4 regions of the Neorhizobium sp. BT27B genome follow, and region 4 is predicted to be linked to each of the others. Evidence: predicted binding sites of a transcription regulator. Region 4 holds the regulator's gene; each other region holds the start of a gene.
What was found. The regulator LexA, encoded in region 4, represses DNA repair genes until DNA is damaged. The targets are predictions, from matches to a motif close to TGTTCNNNNTGTGTTCNG.
Positions count from the first base shown of each region.

Region 1: recA (recombinase RecA) is a predicted target of LexA. The motif match lies at 1,762-1,779, and genes of this name have one in related genera.
Region 2: AAIH70_RS09860 (putative DNA modification/repair radical SAM protein) is a predicted target of LexA. The motif match lies at 1,615-1,632, and genes of this name have one in related genera.
Region 3: AAIH70_RS10640 (ATP-dependent helicase) is a predicted target of LexA. The motif match lies at 1,751-1,768, and genes of this name have one in related genera.

Region 1 is NZ_JBCIYT010000016.1:65,626-68,748, reverse strand. Features, by position in the region: gene cckA (cell cycle histidine kinase CckA) at 1-1,656, shown strand, start outside; gene recA (recombinase RecA) at 1,909-2,997, shown strand.
Region 2 is NZ_JBCIYT010000003.1:232,633-235,755, reverse strand. Features, by position in the region: gene AAIH70_RS09865 (UdgX family uracil-DNA binding protein) at 1-380, opposite strand, end outside; gene AAIH70_RS09860 (putative DNA modification/repair radical SAM protein) at 377-1,609, opposite strand; gene greA (transcription elongation factor GreA) at 1,842-2,318, shown strand; gene AAIH70_RS09850 (glycosyltransferase family 4 protein) at 2,349-3,123, shown strand, end outside.
Region 3 is NZ_JBCIYT010000003.1:406,360-409,482, reverse strand. Features, by position in the region: gene AAIH70_RS10650 (efflux RND transporter permease subunit) at 1-343, opposite strand, end outside; gene AAIH70_RS10645 (efflux RND transporter periplasmic adaptor subunit) at 340-1,515, opposite strand; gene AAIH70_RS10640 (ATP-dependent helicase) at 1,811-3,123, shown strand, end outside.
Region 4 is NZ_JBCIYT010000001.1:47,836-50,958, forward strand. Features, by position in the region: gene kdsA (3-deoxy-8-phosphooctulonate synthase) at 1-331, opposite strand, end outside; gene AAIH70_RS00230 (VOC family protein) at 334-1,212, opposite strand; gene lexA (transcriptional repressor LexA) at 1,385-2,104, shown strand; gene AAIH70_RS00240 (ComEC/Rec2 family competence protein) at 2,085-3,123, opposite strand, start outside.

The DNA of each region.
Region 1 (3,123 bases), on a different contig from region 4:
GGTGCACCCGGCGAAAGCCGCACCATCGTTCTGGCGCGGCCGAAGGGGGAGGGTGCGGACCTTTCCTCGTCGGCCATGCGTTTCACCCGCTTTTTCAACAACACGCCGATGGCGATCGCCTCCGTCGATGGCAATGGCAAGATCCTGCGTGTCAACGCGCCGTTCCTAAAACTGTTTTCCGGTTTGGTGTCGCGCGACGAAGCGGAAGCCGGCGCGCCGCTCGAGGTGATCTTTAACGAGGCGGTGCGGCCGCAGTTGACCCAGGCGCTGGCCGAGGCCAAGGACCGCCAGAGCGACATCGCCCCGCTCGAAAGCCGCCATCCGGGTGACGAAAACCGTTACCTGCGCTTCTTCGTCAATGCCGTGATCGACGAGAGCGATGAGGCGCCGGAAGAGGTGGCCATCGTCTATGCCTTCGAGACGACCGAGCAGAAGGCGCTCGAAACGCAGATGGCGCAGACCCAGAAGATGAATGCCGTCGGCACATTGGCGGGTGGTATCGCCCACGATTTCAACAACGTGCTGACAGCCATCCTTCTGTCCTCCGACCATCTGCTTTTACAGGCGCGGCCGGCGGATGCCAGCTTCGCCGACCTGATGGAAATCAAGCGCAACGCCAACCGCGCCGCGGTTCTGGTGCGCCAGTTGCTGGCCTTCTCGCGCAAGCAGACGATGCGGCCGAGCGTGCTGAACCTCACCGATGTCGTTGGCGATCTGCGCATGCTGGTCGACCGTCTGATTTCCGGCACCAACGTCAAGCTCGATGTCGATTACGGCCGCGATCTCTGGCCGGTGCGCACCGACCTTTCGCAATTCGAGCAGGTGCTGATCAATCTTTGCGTCAACGCCCGAGACGCCATGCCGGAAGGCGGGCGCATCACCATCCGCACCCGTAACGTGACGGCGGAAGAGGGGCGTGCTTATGCTGGCGCCGATCTGCCGGAAGAAGATCTGGTGATGGTCGAGGTCGCGGATGCCGGCACCGGCATTCCGCCGGAAATCATGGACAAGATTTTCGAGCCCTTCTTCACCACCAAGGAAGTTGGCAAGGGCACCGGTCTTGGCCTGTCTATGGTCTATGGCATCGTCAAGCAGTCGGGCGGTTACATCCATCCCGAATCGGAAGTCGGCAAGGGCACGACCTTCCGCATCTTCCTGCCACGCCACATTCCGGAACCGGTCGTCGTTGCGGAAAATGGGACGGGCGGCGAGGTTGCGGCGGTTGCGGCAGCGCCAAAACCTGAATCGGCATCGGCCAATGCCGATATCGATCTCACCGGCAATTCGGCGGTCGTTCTGCTCGTCGAGGACGAAGAGGCAGTGCGCCGAGGCGGCAAGCGCATGCTGGAAACCCGTGGTTACACCGTGCATGAAGCCGGATCCGGCGTCGAAGCGCTGGAGATTATGGAAGAGCTCGAAGGCAAGGTCGATATCGTCGTCTCCGACGTGGTGATGCCGGAAATGGACGGACCAACCCTGCTGCGCGAACTGCGTAAAAATTATCCGGACATGAAGTTCATCTTCGTATCGGGTTATGCGGAGGATGCGTTTGCGCGCAACCTTCCGGCCGATGCCAAGTTCGGTTTCCTGCCAAAGCCGTTCTCGCTGAAACAGCTGGCGGTGACAGTGCGCGAGATGCTGGATCGGCAGGACTGAGGTGGTGAGCGGGCGGCGAATCGGCCGTCCGCCTTGACATGAAACGGCGGCAGAATACCGCTGAAATGGCTGTTCCAGGAACAAACAGGAACAGCTTATCTGCTTGAGAACATTAATAGAACGAAGGATCAAAAGATTCATTTGAATCAATCGCATCGTGCCCACTTGTTAAAATAGAACAAAAAGAGTACGAATTGGCCATCGGTTACAACATTGATTGCGTGGCGGCGATAACCTAAAGGGGTGGTTCAAATGGCTCAGAATTCTTTGCGGTTGGTAGAGGAAAAATCGGTGGATAAAAGCAAGGCGCTGGAAGCGGCACTCTCCCAGATCGAACGCGCGTTCGGCAAGGGATCGATCATGAAGCTCGGCTCGAACGATAGCATCGTCGAGATCGAGACCGTATCGACCGGTTCGCTCAGCCTCGATATTGCTCTCGGCATTGGCGGTTTGCCGAAGGGACGTATTGTCGAAATCTACGGGCCGGAAAGCTCGGGTAAAACGACGCTGGCGCTGCAGACCATTGCCGAAGCCCAGAAGAAGGGCGGCATCTGCGCCTTCGTCGACGCCGAACACGCGCTCGACCCGGTCTATGCCCGCAAGCTCGGCGTCGACCTGCAGAACCTTCTGATCTCGCAGCCGGATACCGGTGAACAGGCTCTCGAAATCACTGACACGCTGGTGCGTTCCGGTGCCGTCGACGTTCTCGTCGTCGACTCGGTGGCAGCACTGACGCCGCGCGCTGAAATCGAAGGCGACATGGGCGACAGCCTGCCGGGCCTTCAGGCCCGTCTGATGAGCCAGGCACTACGCAAGCTGACCGCTTCGATCTCCAAGTCGAAGACGATGGTCATCTTCATCAACCAGATCCGCATGAAGATCGGCGTGATGTTCGGTTCGCCGGAAACCACGACCGGTGGTAACGCGCTGAAATTCTACGCTTCCGTCCGCCTCGACATCCGCCGTATCGGCCAGGTCAAGGAGCGCGAGGAAGTCGTCGGTAACCAGACGCGCGTAAAAGTCGTCAAGAACAAGATGGCGCCTCCCTTCAAACAGGTCGAATTCGACATCATGTATGGCGAAGGTGTTTCCAAGACCGGCGAACTCGTCGATCTCGGCGTCAAGGCGGGTATCGTCGAAAAGTCGGGTGCGTGGTTCTCCTATAACAGCCAGCGTCTGGGGCAGGGTCGTGAAAACGCCAAAACCTTCCTGCGCGACAATCCGGAACTGGCCAACGAGATCGAATTGTCGCTGCGCCAGAATGCCGGCCTGATTGCCGACAAGTTCCTGCAGAATGGTGGCCCTGATGCCAATGATGGCGACAGTGCTGACGACGCTTAATCGACCTTTCCCGCATATCTGATCAACAAACCGGCCGCGCATCGATGGATGTGCGGCCGGTTTGTCTTTGTGCGGCTGGACAGGGCAGGGCGCGGACGATAAAAGCCGGTGGTTTCTGGCGAATTG
Region 2 (3,123 bases), on a different contig from region 4:
CCGACCGACTTGTGCATGCGGTGTGCCGCCACGACATCCGCGTCGGATTTCACCTCCAGCAGATGCCGTTCCTCCCTCAGCCGAAAGAGAAGGCGGTAAAGAAGCGCAAAACGTCCAGGGTCGGCATGGCAGACAACAGCTTCGGCAAGGTGCAGGAAAGCAGGCGGAACACTGATCGGGCGTGCCACCTGCTCGTTTTCACCATGCCCACGCGGAGAATCGCCGGCATCCACACCGCGTGCACCGAACAGCCCCTGCTCCTCGTCACACAAGCGCCAATCTATTTCCCCCGGCTTCACGCCCGCTAGCAGAAAACGTCGCGCAGCATCCCGCCACTCCCCGACGTCCCCGCGCCCTTCAAGGAAACATGTCTGCGTCATAACAGTTGCAGCTGCTCGGGCTTCGGCATGAACATCGATCGCAGATCGGCGCGATCCACCAGCCGGTGCGGCGTCCACCCCTCGGCCGTGATGAAGGTCTGCACCTTCTTGAGCGATACACCGAGGCGACCGACATCCTCCAGCCGCAGCCGGCGAAAACGACGGGCAGACAGAATGGATTTCACAGTCTTCGTGCCGAAACCGGGCACCCGCAAAAGCGCCTCCTTGTCAGCACGGTTCACGTCAACGGGAAACCGATCGCGGTGTCCAAGCGCCCAGGCGAGTTTGGGATCAAGGTCGAGATCGAGCATGCCGTCGGCACGCGATGAAGTGATCTCACCGATATCGAAACCATAAAAGCGATAAAGCCAGTCGGCCTGATAAAGCCGGTGCTCGCGCATCAGCGGAGGCTTTATCAGCGGCAGGTTCTTGGATGAATCGGGGATCGGGCTGAACGCCGAATAATAAACGCGCTTCAGACCGTAGCTGCCGTAAAGCCGCGCGCTGGTGCCAAGAATGGTCGCGTCATCGGCGGCATCGGCCCCCACGATCATCTGCGTGCTCTGCCCCGCCGGCGCAAATTTCCGGCGACGTTTGGTCTGCAGGGTCGGCTCCGCCATCTCTTCGATTTTCAGGCGCAGATTGCCCATCGAACTACGGATATTGTCGGGCCGTTTTTCCGGCGCGAATTTGCCGATGCCCGCATCCGTCGGCAGCTCGATATTGATCGACAAACGGTCGGCGTAAAGCCCTGCTTCCTCGATCAGCGCGGCTGACGCTTCGGGAATGGATTTCAGATGGATATAGCCGCGAAAATTATGGGTGGTGCGAAGCTCGCGGGCAATGCGCACCATTTCTTCCATCGTATGATCGGAGGACCGAATGATGCCCGAGGACAGAAACAGCCCCTCGATATAATTGCGCCGATAAAATTCCAGCGTCAGCCAGATCACCTCCTCCACCGAAAACCGCGCCCGCTCGACGTTGCTGGAGGAGCGATTGATGCAATAGGCGCAGTCATAGATGCAGAAATTCGTCATCAGAATCTTGAGAAGCGAAATGCATCGCCCGTCCGGCGCATAGGCATGGCAGATGCCGGAACCTTCCGTCGAACCCAATCCGCCGGAGGCTGACGAATCTCGTTTCACCGTACCGCTCGATGCGCAGGACGCATCATATTTGGCGGCATCGGAAAGGATGGCGAGGCGTTCTTTGAGCGACTTCTTCATTAGCGCGTTCACTATATGTTCTGCGCCGTAATGTCAAGAAACCTTGCAAAACCAATTCCCCCCCTGTGAAATCGCCCGCACCTGCACTATCTCTGTTTTTATTGGAATTTGCTGTCAGAATTCTGTTATACTGGCGCAAATAGTGATTTTCGGACGGTTCCGGAGTTTATGCTCCGGGACCTGTTTCTTTTTGTGTCCGGACATGCCGGGCACGGGGTCGAGGACTTAGGAAATGGTTGAAAAGGTACCGATGACGCCAGGCGGTTTCACGAAGCTTCAGGAAGAGCTTCGCTGGCGTCAGCAGGAAGAGCGTCCGCGCATCATCGAGGCGATCGCTGAAGCACGCGCCCATGGTGACTTGTCCGAAAACGCCGAATATCATGCTGCCAAGGAAGCCCAGAGCCACAATGAAGGCCGGGTATCCGAGCTTGAAGATCTGACGGCTCGCGCCGAGATCATCGACCTGTCGAAAATGTCGGGTTCGACGATCAAGTTTGGCGCCACCGTCAAGCTGGTCGATGAGGACACCGAGGAAGAGAAGATCTACCAGATCGTTGGCGACCAGGAAGCCGACGTGAAGCAGGGCCGGATCTCGATTTCGTCGCCGATCGCACGTGCGCTGATCGGCAAGGAAGCCGGCGATTCCATCGAAGTCGTCGCGCCGGGCGGTTCGAAAGCCTACGAAATCCTCGCCGTTACCTGGGGCTGATCAGCCCCGAATATCCCGCCGGAGACAGACGTGCCGCTTGCAGACATTCGCAAGGTTCAGGTGATCGCGCCGAACTTCAAGCGGCGCCTTTCCGGCGTGACGTCGACCATCATCCAGCTCCTGCCGGTTCAGAGCCGGCAGGGCCAGCACATAGCCTCGCTCGGCCCCGGCCTGCCAGGCACCCTGCCCTTCATCCGTTTTCGTGATCTTGTGCATCTCTGGTCGGCGCCCGCCGCATGGCCGGTGCGCGTCTGGCATGCCCGCCGCAACATCGAGATGCTGCCGGCGATCTTCATGCGCGATGTGCTGCGGATGAAAATCCGCATCGTCTTCACCTCCGCCTCGCAGCGAAAACATTCCAGCTGGACCAGGTGGCTGGTGTCGAAAATGGATGCGGTCATCGCAACCAGCGCCAAAACCTCCGCCTATCTGGAAGTGCCGAACACGGTCGTGCTGCACGGCATCGACACCCAGCGTTTTTCCCCGCCTGAGGAAAAAACCGCGGCGAAGCGCGCTTGCGGGCTGGATGATACGAAAAAGATCGTCGGCTGCTTCGGTCGCGTGCGCCATCAGAAAGGCACCGACCTTTTCGTCGACGCCATGATCCGGCTATTGCCATCGCGCCCTGACTGGGTCGCGATCATCGCCGGTCGCGCCACGGCACAACACGTTGCATTCGAAAACGAGCTGAAAGCGCGGGTAGCTGCTGCCGGCCTCGTCGATCGCATCCTGTTCGTCGGCGAGCACACCAATATCAACGATTGGTATCGCGCACTCGATCTTTTCGTCGCACCGCAGCGCTGGG
Region 3 (3,123 bases), on a different contig from region 4:
ATTCGAGCGTCACCCGGCTCTGGCCGAAATCGGAGATCGAGGAAATGGATTTGAGACCGCTGACGCGGGCAACCGCGCCTTCGATAATGTCGGTTACTTCCTGATCCATCGTCTGGGCAGACGCACCGTCATAGGTGGTGCGCACGCTGATGACCGGCTGATCGACATCCGGCAGTTCGCGCACTTCGATGCCGACAAGGGCGGCAAGGCCGGCAACCACCAGCAGCGTGTTCAGGACCGCGGCAAGAACCGGGCGGCGCACGAACAATGCGGTAAAGGTCTTTTGGCTATCGGCGCTCTTGTCGTGGCCGGACTTGTTTTCCGTCTCGTCGTGATTGCTCATCGGCTGGCGACCTCCGGCGGCTTTTCACCGGCAATGCGGACATTGCCGTTTTCGCGGACACGCTGCAGGCCTTCGGTGGCGACGAGATCGCCTTCCTTCACGTCACCGGCAATCAGAATGGCATCAGGATTGCGCTGGATGATGCGCACACGTGCCTTGACCGACTTCTTTTCGACAATCTGCCAGACGAACGAACCCTTGCTGTCCCACTGGACGGCGAGCGGATCGACCGTCGCATAGGTCTCGCCGGGGAAGCGCATGGTGACACCAAACGACATGCCGGCGCGCAGCAGATCGTCTTCATTTTCGATCTTGGCGCGGATGCGGATCGTACGGCTGGCGGGATCGACGCGGTTATCGACCGCCTCGACCGAGCCCTCGAAGACGCGGCCCGGACGCGAGGCGGACGTCGCCTCGACCGGCATGCCAACCTTGACCTGCACGGCAAAACGTTCCGGCGCCCAGAAATCCACCAGCAGCTGCTGACGGTTATCCAGCTGCACGACATTGCTGGCAGTGGTGACGTTATCGCCGATATTGACCGCGACGATGCCGACAATGCCGTCGATCGGGGCGAGGACGGAACGGCGTTTCAGCGCCAGCTCGGCATTGGTGACGGCCAGCTGGGCAGTCTCCTTGGCGATCTGCGCATCGAGAACGTCTAAGCGGGAAAAGCTTTTCAGGGCCGAATAGCTCTCGGCCTTTTCGCGGGCGCTGCGCAGCAGGACCTGTGCCTGATCGCGCAAAATGATCTGTTCGTCGTCGTCAAGCTGGGCAAGCACCTGGCCCTTCTTGACCATGTCGCCGGACTTGACGTGGATCTCGTTGATCGTGCCGGATGCCTGCGGCATGACGATGACCGACTGGATGGCCTCGCCGCTGCCGATCGCCGAAAGCTGATCGTTGACAATACCCTTGCCGACCGGGCGGGTGGCGACGAGAACGGCCTGCTGGCCGCCGCCGGCACGCGGTGTTGCGGATCCAGCGGCACCACCGGCCGATGGTTCTGCGGAAACCGGTTCTATGGCGGCGGGGTTGATCTTTGCCACCACGCTTTCGGGAACGCCCATCGAGACCAGCGTACGGCCGGCATCTGCCGACAACCAGGCCCACAGACAGAGGCCCGCAAGCAACAGTGCCACCGAGGTCAGGAGCTGGTTTCCGATCCGCATGCATTCCTCCGGCATTCAACTTGATTGGGTGAAGTATCTTCGTTTCGGCCTATTTGCGCAATGCTTGGCGAGACACCTTACCGATTTGTAACCTACGGGAATTTCACGCATATGTCAGATGCGAATGCCTTGGGCAGTTGCGATGATTTGCTGTGCATAGTGCCCGCCATAGGGCTGCCCGTTTCCGCCTTTACTGTGGCTACACCTGAAAAAGTCCACAGCGGACATGCGCAAATGGAATGAAACCAGAACATCTTTTCTGGCCTTTCGGTTCCGAATCACTACATTGGCCCCCATGAGCAACAGTTTCGATGATATTCCGTTCTTCGACGAAGAGCCGGAACCCCGCCGCCCCCAGAGCCGCGGCGCTTCAGCGCCTGTGCCGGCCGAACCGGCCCCGGCAGGCGGCGGACTTGGCCCAAGCGGTCTGGGCCCAAGCGGTCTGGGCATTGCTGCGCGTGCGATGGCAGCGCGCGGCCAGAGCCGTCCTGCCCCGGATTATCTCTCCGGCCTCAACCCGGAACAGCGCGAAGCGGTGGAAACAACCGATGGTCCGGTTCTGGTTCTTGCCGGCGCCGGCACCGGCAAGACCCGCGTGCTGACCACCCGCATCGCCCACATTCTCGAAACGGGCAAAGCCTGGCCCAGCCAGATCCTTGCGGTGACCTTCACCAACAAGGCGGCGCGCGAGATGAAGGAACGTATCGGCGTTCTGGTCGGCGGTGCCGTCGAGGGCATGCCTTGGCTCGGCACGTTTCACTCGATCGGCGTGAAACTTTTGCGCCGTCATGCGGAACTGGTGGGCCTGCGCTCAGATTTCACCATTCTCGATACGGACGACGTGGTACGGCTGATCAAGCAGCTGATCCAGGCCGAGGGTCTGGACGACAAGCGCTGGCCGGCCAAACAGTTTGCCGGCATGATCGACGGCTGGAAGAACAAGGGCTTGTTGCCGCCGGATATCCCGGAAGGTGATGCCCGCGCTTTTGCCAATGGCAAGGGCCGCGAACTCTATGCCGCTTATCAGGCGCGGCTGCGCACGCTCAACGCCTGCGATTTCGGCGACCTTCTGCTACATCCGATCGCGCTGTTTCGCAAGGCGCCGGATCTCCTGAAGGAATATCACGAGCGGTTCCGCTATATTCTGGTGGACGAGTATCAGGACACCAACACCGCCCAGTATATGTGGCTGCGGCTGCTCGCGCAGCGCCCCAAGGGCGTGCCGCAGAATGTCTGCTGCGTCGGTGACGACGACCAGTCGATCTATGGCTGGCGCGGTGCCGAAGTGGACAACATCCTCCGCTTCGAAAAGGATTTTCTCGGCGCCAAGGTGATCAAGCTGGAGCGCAATTATCGCTCCACAGAGCATATTCTGGGTGCCGCCGGCCATCTGATCGCCCACAATGAGGGGCGACTGGGCAAAACCCTGTTCACCGACCGCAGCGACCCGAACGATGAAAAGGTTCAGGTGCATGCCGCCTGGGACAGTGAGGAAGAAGCCCGCGCCGTCGGCGAGGAAATCGAGCGCCTTCAACGCGGCGACGGCCATGACGGCAAGAAACATGCGCTGAACGACATGGCGATCCTCGTGCGCGCCTCCTTCCAGAT
Region 4 (3,123 bases):
CTGCGCACTGCTCTTCGGTGTGGATGTCGGTGAGAACCGGAAAACCGAACTCCTTCTTGAGATCGGCAAAGATCTCCATCGCGGTATCAAGCCCGATGCCGCGTTTGCCGGCGATCGAGGTGCGGTTCGCCTTGTCGAAGGAGGATTTGTACACCAGGCCGATGCCGAGCTTGCCGCAAAGCTCAGACAGAGTGCCGGCGATCATGAAGGCATGATCGCGGCTTTCCATCTGGCAGGGGCCGGCAATCAGGGAGAGTTTCTTGCTGTTGGAAAAAAGGACCTGCTTGGCCCCCTCGCCGACGGTTACTTCGGCCTTGGCGCTGACAGCCATGATCACTCCTCGAAAGCAAATACGGCACCCTGTCCGGGCGCCGGGGCAACCACGATGCGACTGCCCTTATCCATGAATGCGACGTCATTAGCAGCAAGCACCGCCCGTGTCACGGCAAGATCGGGAACACGGAATATCACCGCGGCACGGCCAAGACCGGTTCGCGACAATGACGCCGCATCGCCTGCGGAAGAAAACGTGTCGGCAAAGGTTTTGGCGTCAACGAGCCTTAAAACCGCATTGCTTGCGGCAAACCTGTGATCACCGAAATCGAATTTTTCAGCGCTTGCATCAAGCACGGTCCCAATCCGCTCGACGTCTTCCTGCGTATTCCCCGCCAGCAGAACAACCTGGGACAAAGCCGCGACACCATTTTCATGACGTTCCAGCGCCGATCGATCTGCCGGCAGGGGATCGAGCCGCTGGCATGTGAAGACGCCGAAAGAATCAGCGTCACTCCGCGCCGCAAAGGCCAGCCGAAAACGGGCCAGTTTTTCGGTCCCGTCCGGCAATTTGGCAAATCTCGAAAATTCCAGCATCTTGCCGGCAGAGACCCCGGCCTCGACAAACCGGGCATCATCCGCCTGCGCATCGTCGGTTGCCAGCGCCATGGCGGACAGTCCCTCCTCACCTGCAGGAGTGCGAAACTCACCATCCTGCCGGACAAACACGTTTCCATCGGCGAATGCCTGATCATAGGCAGCCTGATCCACTATGGAAAGCGGCTCGAGATAAGTACCGTCACCCATGAAAACACAGGCATTTCCCGTCCCGAAGGGATGGGCGGCATCTGCAGCCACGGTGAAGCCCAGTGCTTTCAATCGGCGGCGGGCGCCATCAAGCGACATGGTCGGCAGGACGAGATGATCGATCGTGAACATGGCAGCCCATTTCCAAGCGTTGATTGTCTTAGTGATCGATCTTTCCGGCTGCACGATCAAGACCAGCCGCAGCACTGTTCGTTCCGCGCAACTACCATTTTTCGCCACTTGCAGAACACACATGGAACATATAGTGTCCGTTCTGGATTTGTTTCACCTTTGAGGACCCGCCATGCTCACGCGCAAACAGCAGGAACTGCTTCTGTTCATTCACGAACGAATGAAGGAATCCGGCGTCCCTCCATCGTTCGACGAGATGAAGGATGCGCTGGATCTGGCATCCAAATCAGGCATCCATCGCCTGATCACTGCGCTTGAAGAACGCGGTTTCATCCGCCGTTTGCCGAACCGTGCCCGCGCACTGGAAGTCATCAAGCTGCCGGACGCCTACAATGCAAGCCTGCAGCCGCGCAAACCGTTTGCACCGAGCGTCATCGAAGGCAGCCTCGGCAAGACGCAGCCCGTGCGTCAGGTGACACCGCCGCCTGTTGCCAATGACAGTATGCCCGCAACAACCGTGCCGGTCATGGGCCGCATTGCGGCCGGCGTGCCGATCTCGGCGATCCAGAACACGACGCATGAAATTGCCGTGCCACCGGAAATGCTGGGCAGCGGTGAGCATTATGCACTGGAAGTGCGTGGTGATTCGATGATCGAGGCCGGCATTCTGGATGGCGATACGGTCATCATCCGCAACGGCAGCACGGCAATGCCGGGCGATATCATCGTGGCGCTGGTCGACGACGAGGAAGCGACGCTCAAGCGTTTCCGCCGCAAGGGCGCATCGATCGCGCTCGAAGCGGCCAACCCGGCCTATGAGACCCGCATTTTCCCGCAGGAACGCGTCAAGGTGCAGGGCAAGCTCGTCGGCCTCATTCGCCGTTACCACTGATACCTGCCTTGCCGCTCAAAAAGCGCAGCGGCTCCGGCAGTGTCGGATCAAAAAGATTGCGCCGCCAGTCATAGTCGCGGTGACGCGTCCAGGAGCGATCGGCGCCGACCATGGCGGCGGCGATCGACCATTGTTTGGGATCAGAATTTCCGTTGAAGCGGATTTCCAATGCTCCTGTTCTGCGTAACGCCTCGCCGTTGATCATCAATGCGCCCGAACGACAGCGATCAAAACGGGCACGTGCCGCAACAACCATTTGCGCGACATCGCAGGCAGGCCCGGCAAAGCGGGCATCTTCCACCACAGCGACCGCCGGGCCGCTGGTTGTTCTTGCGACACACCATGACCGGCCTGCGCAGACGAATGTATCCAATACACTTTCGCGCAGAGCCTTTTGCATCGCCTGCCGCGCTTGAAATACTTCTTCGGGCGTGAGGGGCGGTCGTCGTGATGTCGCTCGTTCTTTCGGTGCGTTGGCCTCTCGCAGTGCGGTGGCCTGCTGCTCTCCTCCCATGCTCGTCGAGACTGACCTCAATCCATCCGCAGTTTTTGGAACGGCCGCTCCATTCGGCAGCAGCACCGCAACCTCTGCCGATGTCGTTGTACCGTTTTTCGGCGATGGCGTGTCCAGCAATGTCGGCGCCGCAGGCTGGGGCAATGACAATGCGTGGCGCCACTGCGAATAAATGAAACCGGGCGGACGCGCGCGATTGGTCGCGACCTGCTTATTGCCCAGCAAGGCGGCAAGGCTTCCATCTTCGGAAACCAGAAAATCCGGCGGCGGATCATGCGCCACCCGCCATGACAGAAAGATGGCCAGTGCCAGAAGCGGCAAACCCAGCAGATGAAGGCGTGTGCGCAGCAAGGTCAGCATCAGAAAACCGGCTGTGGCGACGGGCAGAAACCACGACGGTTGGCGCCCGATGGCAACATCACCTCCCCAGGTCGCAACCATCTTGGCGACAACGATAACGCCCTCCAGCCCGACGCCCATCACCTTCAGGAAAAAGCCGTCGAGG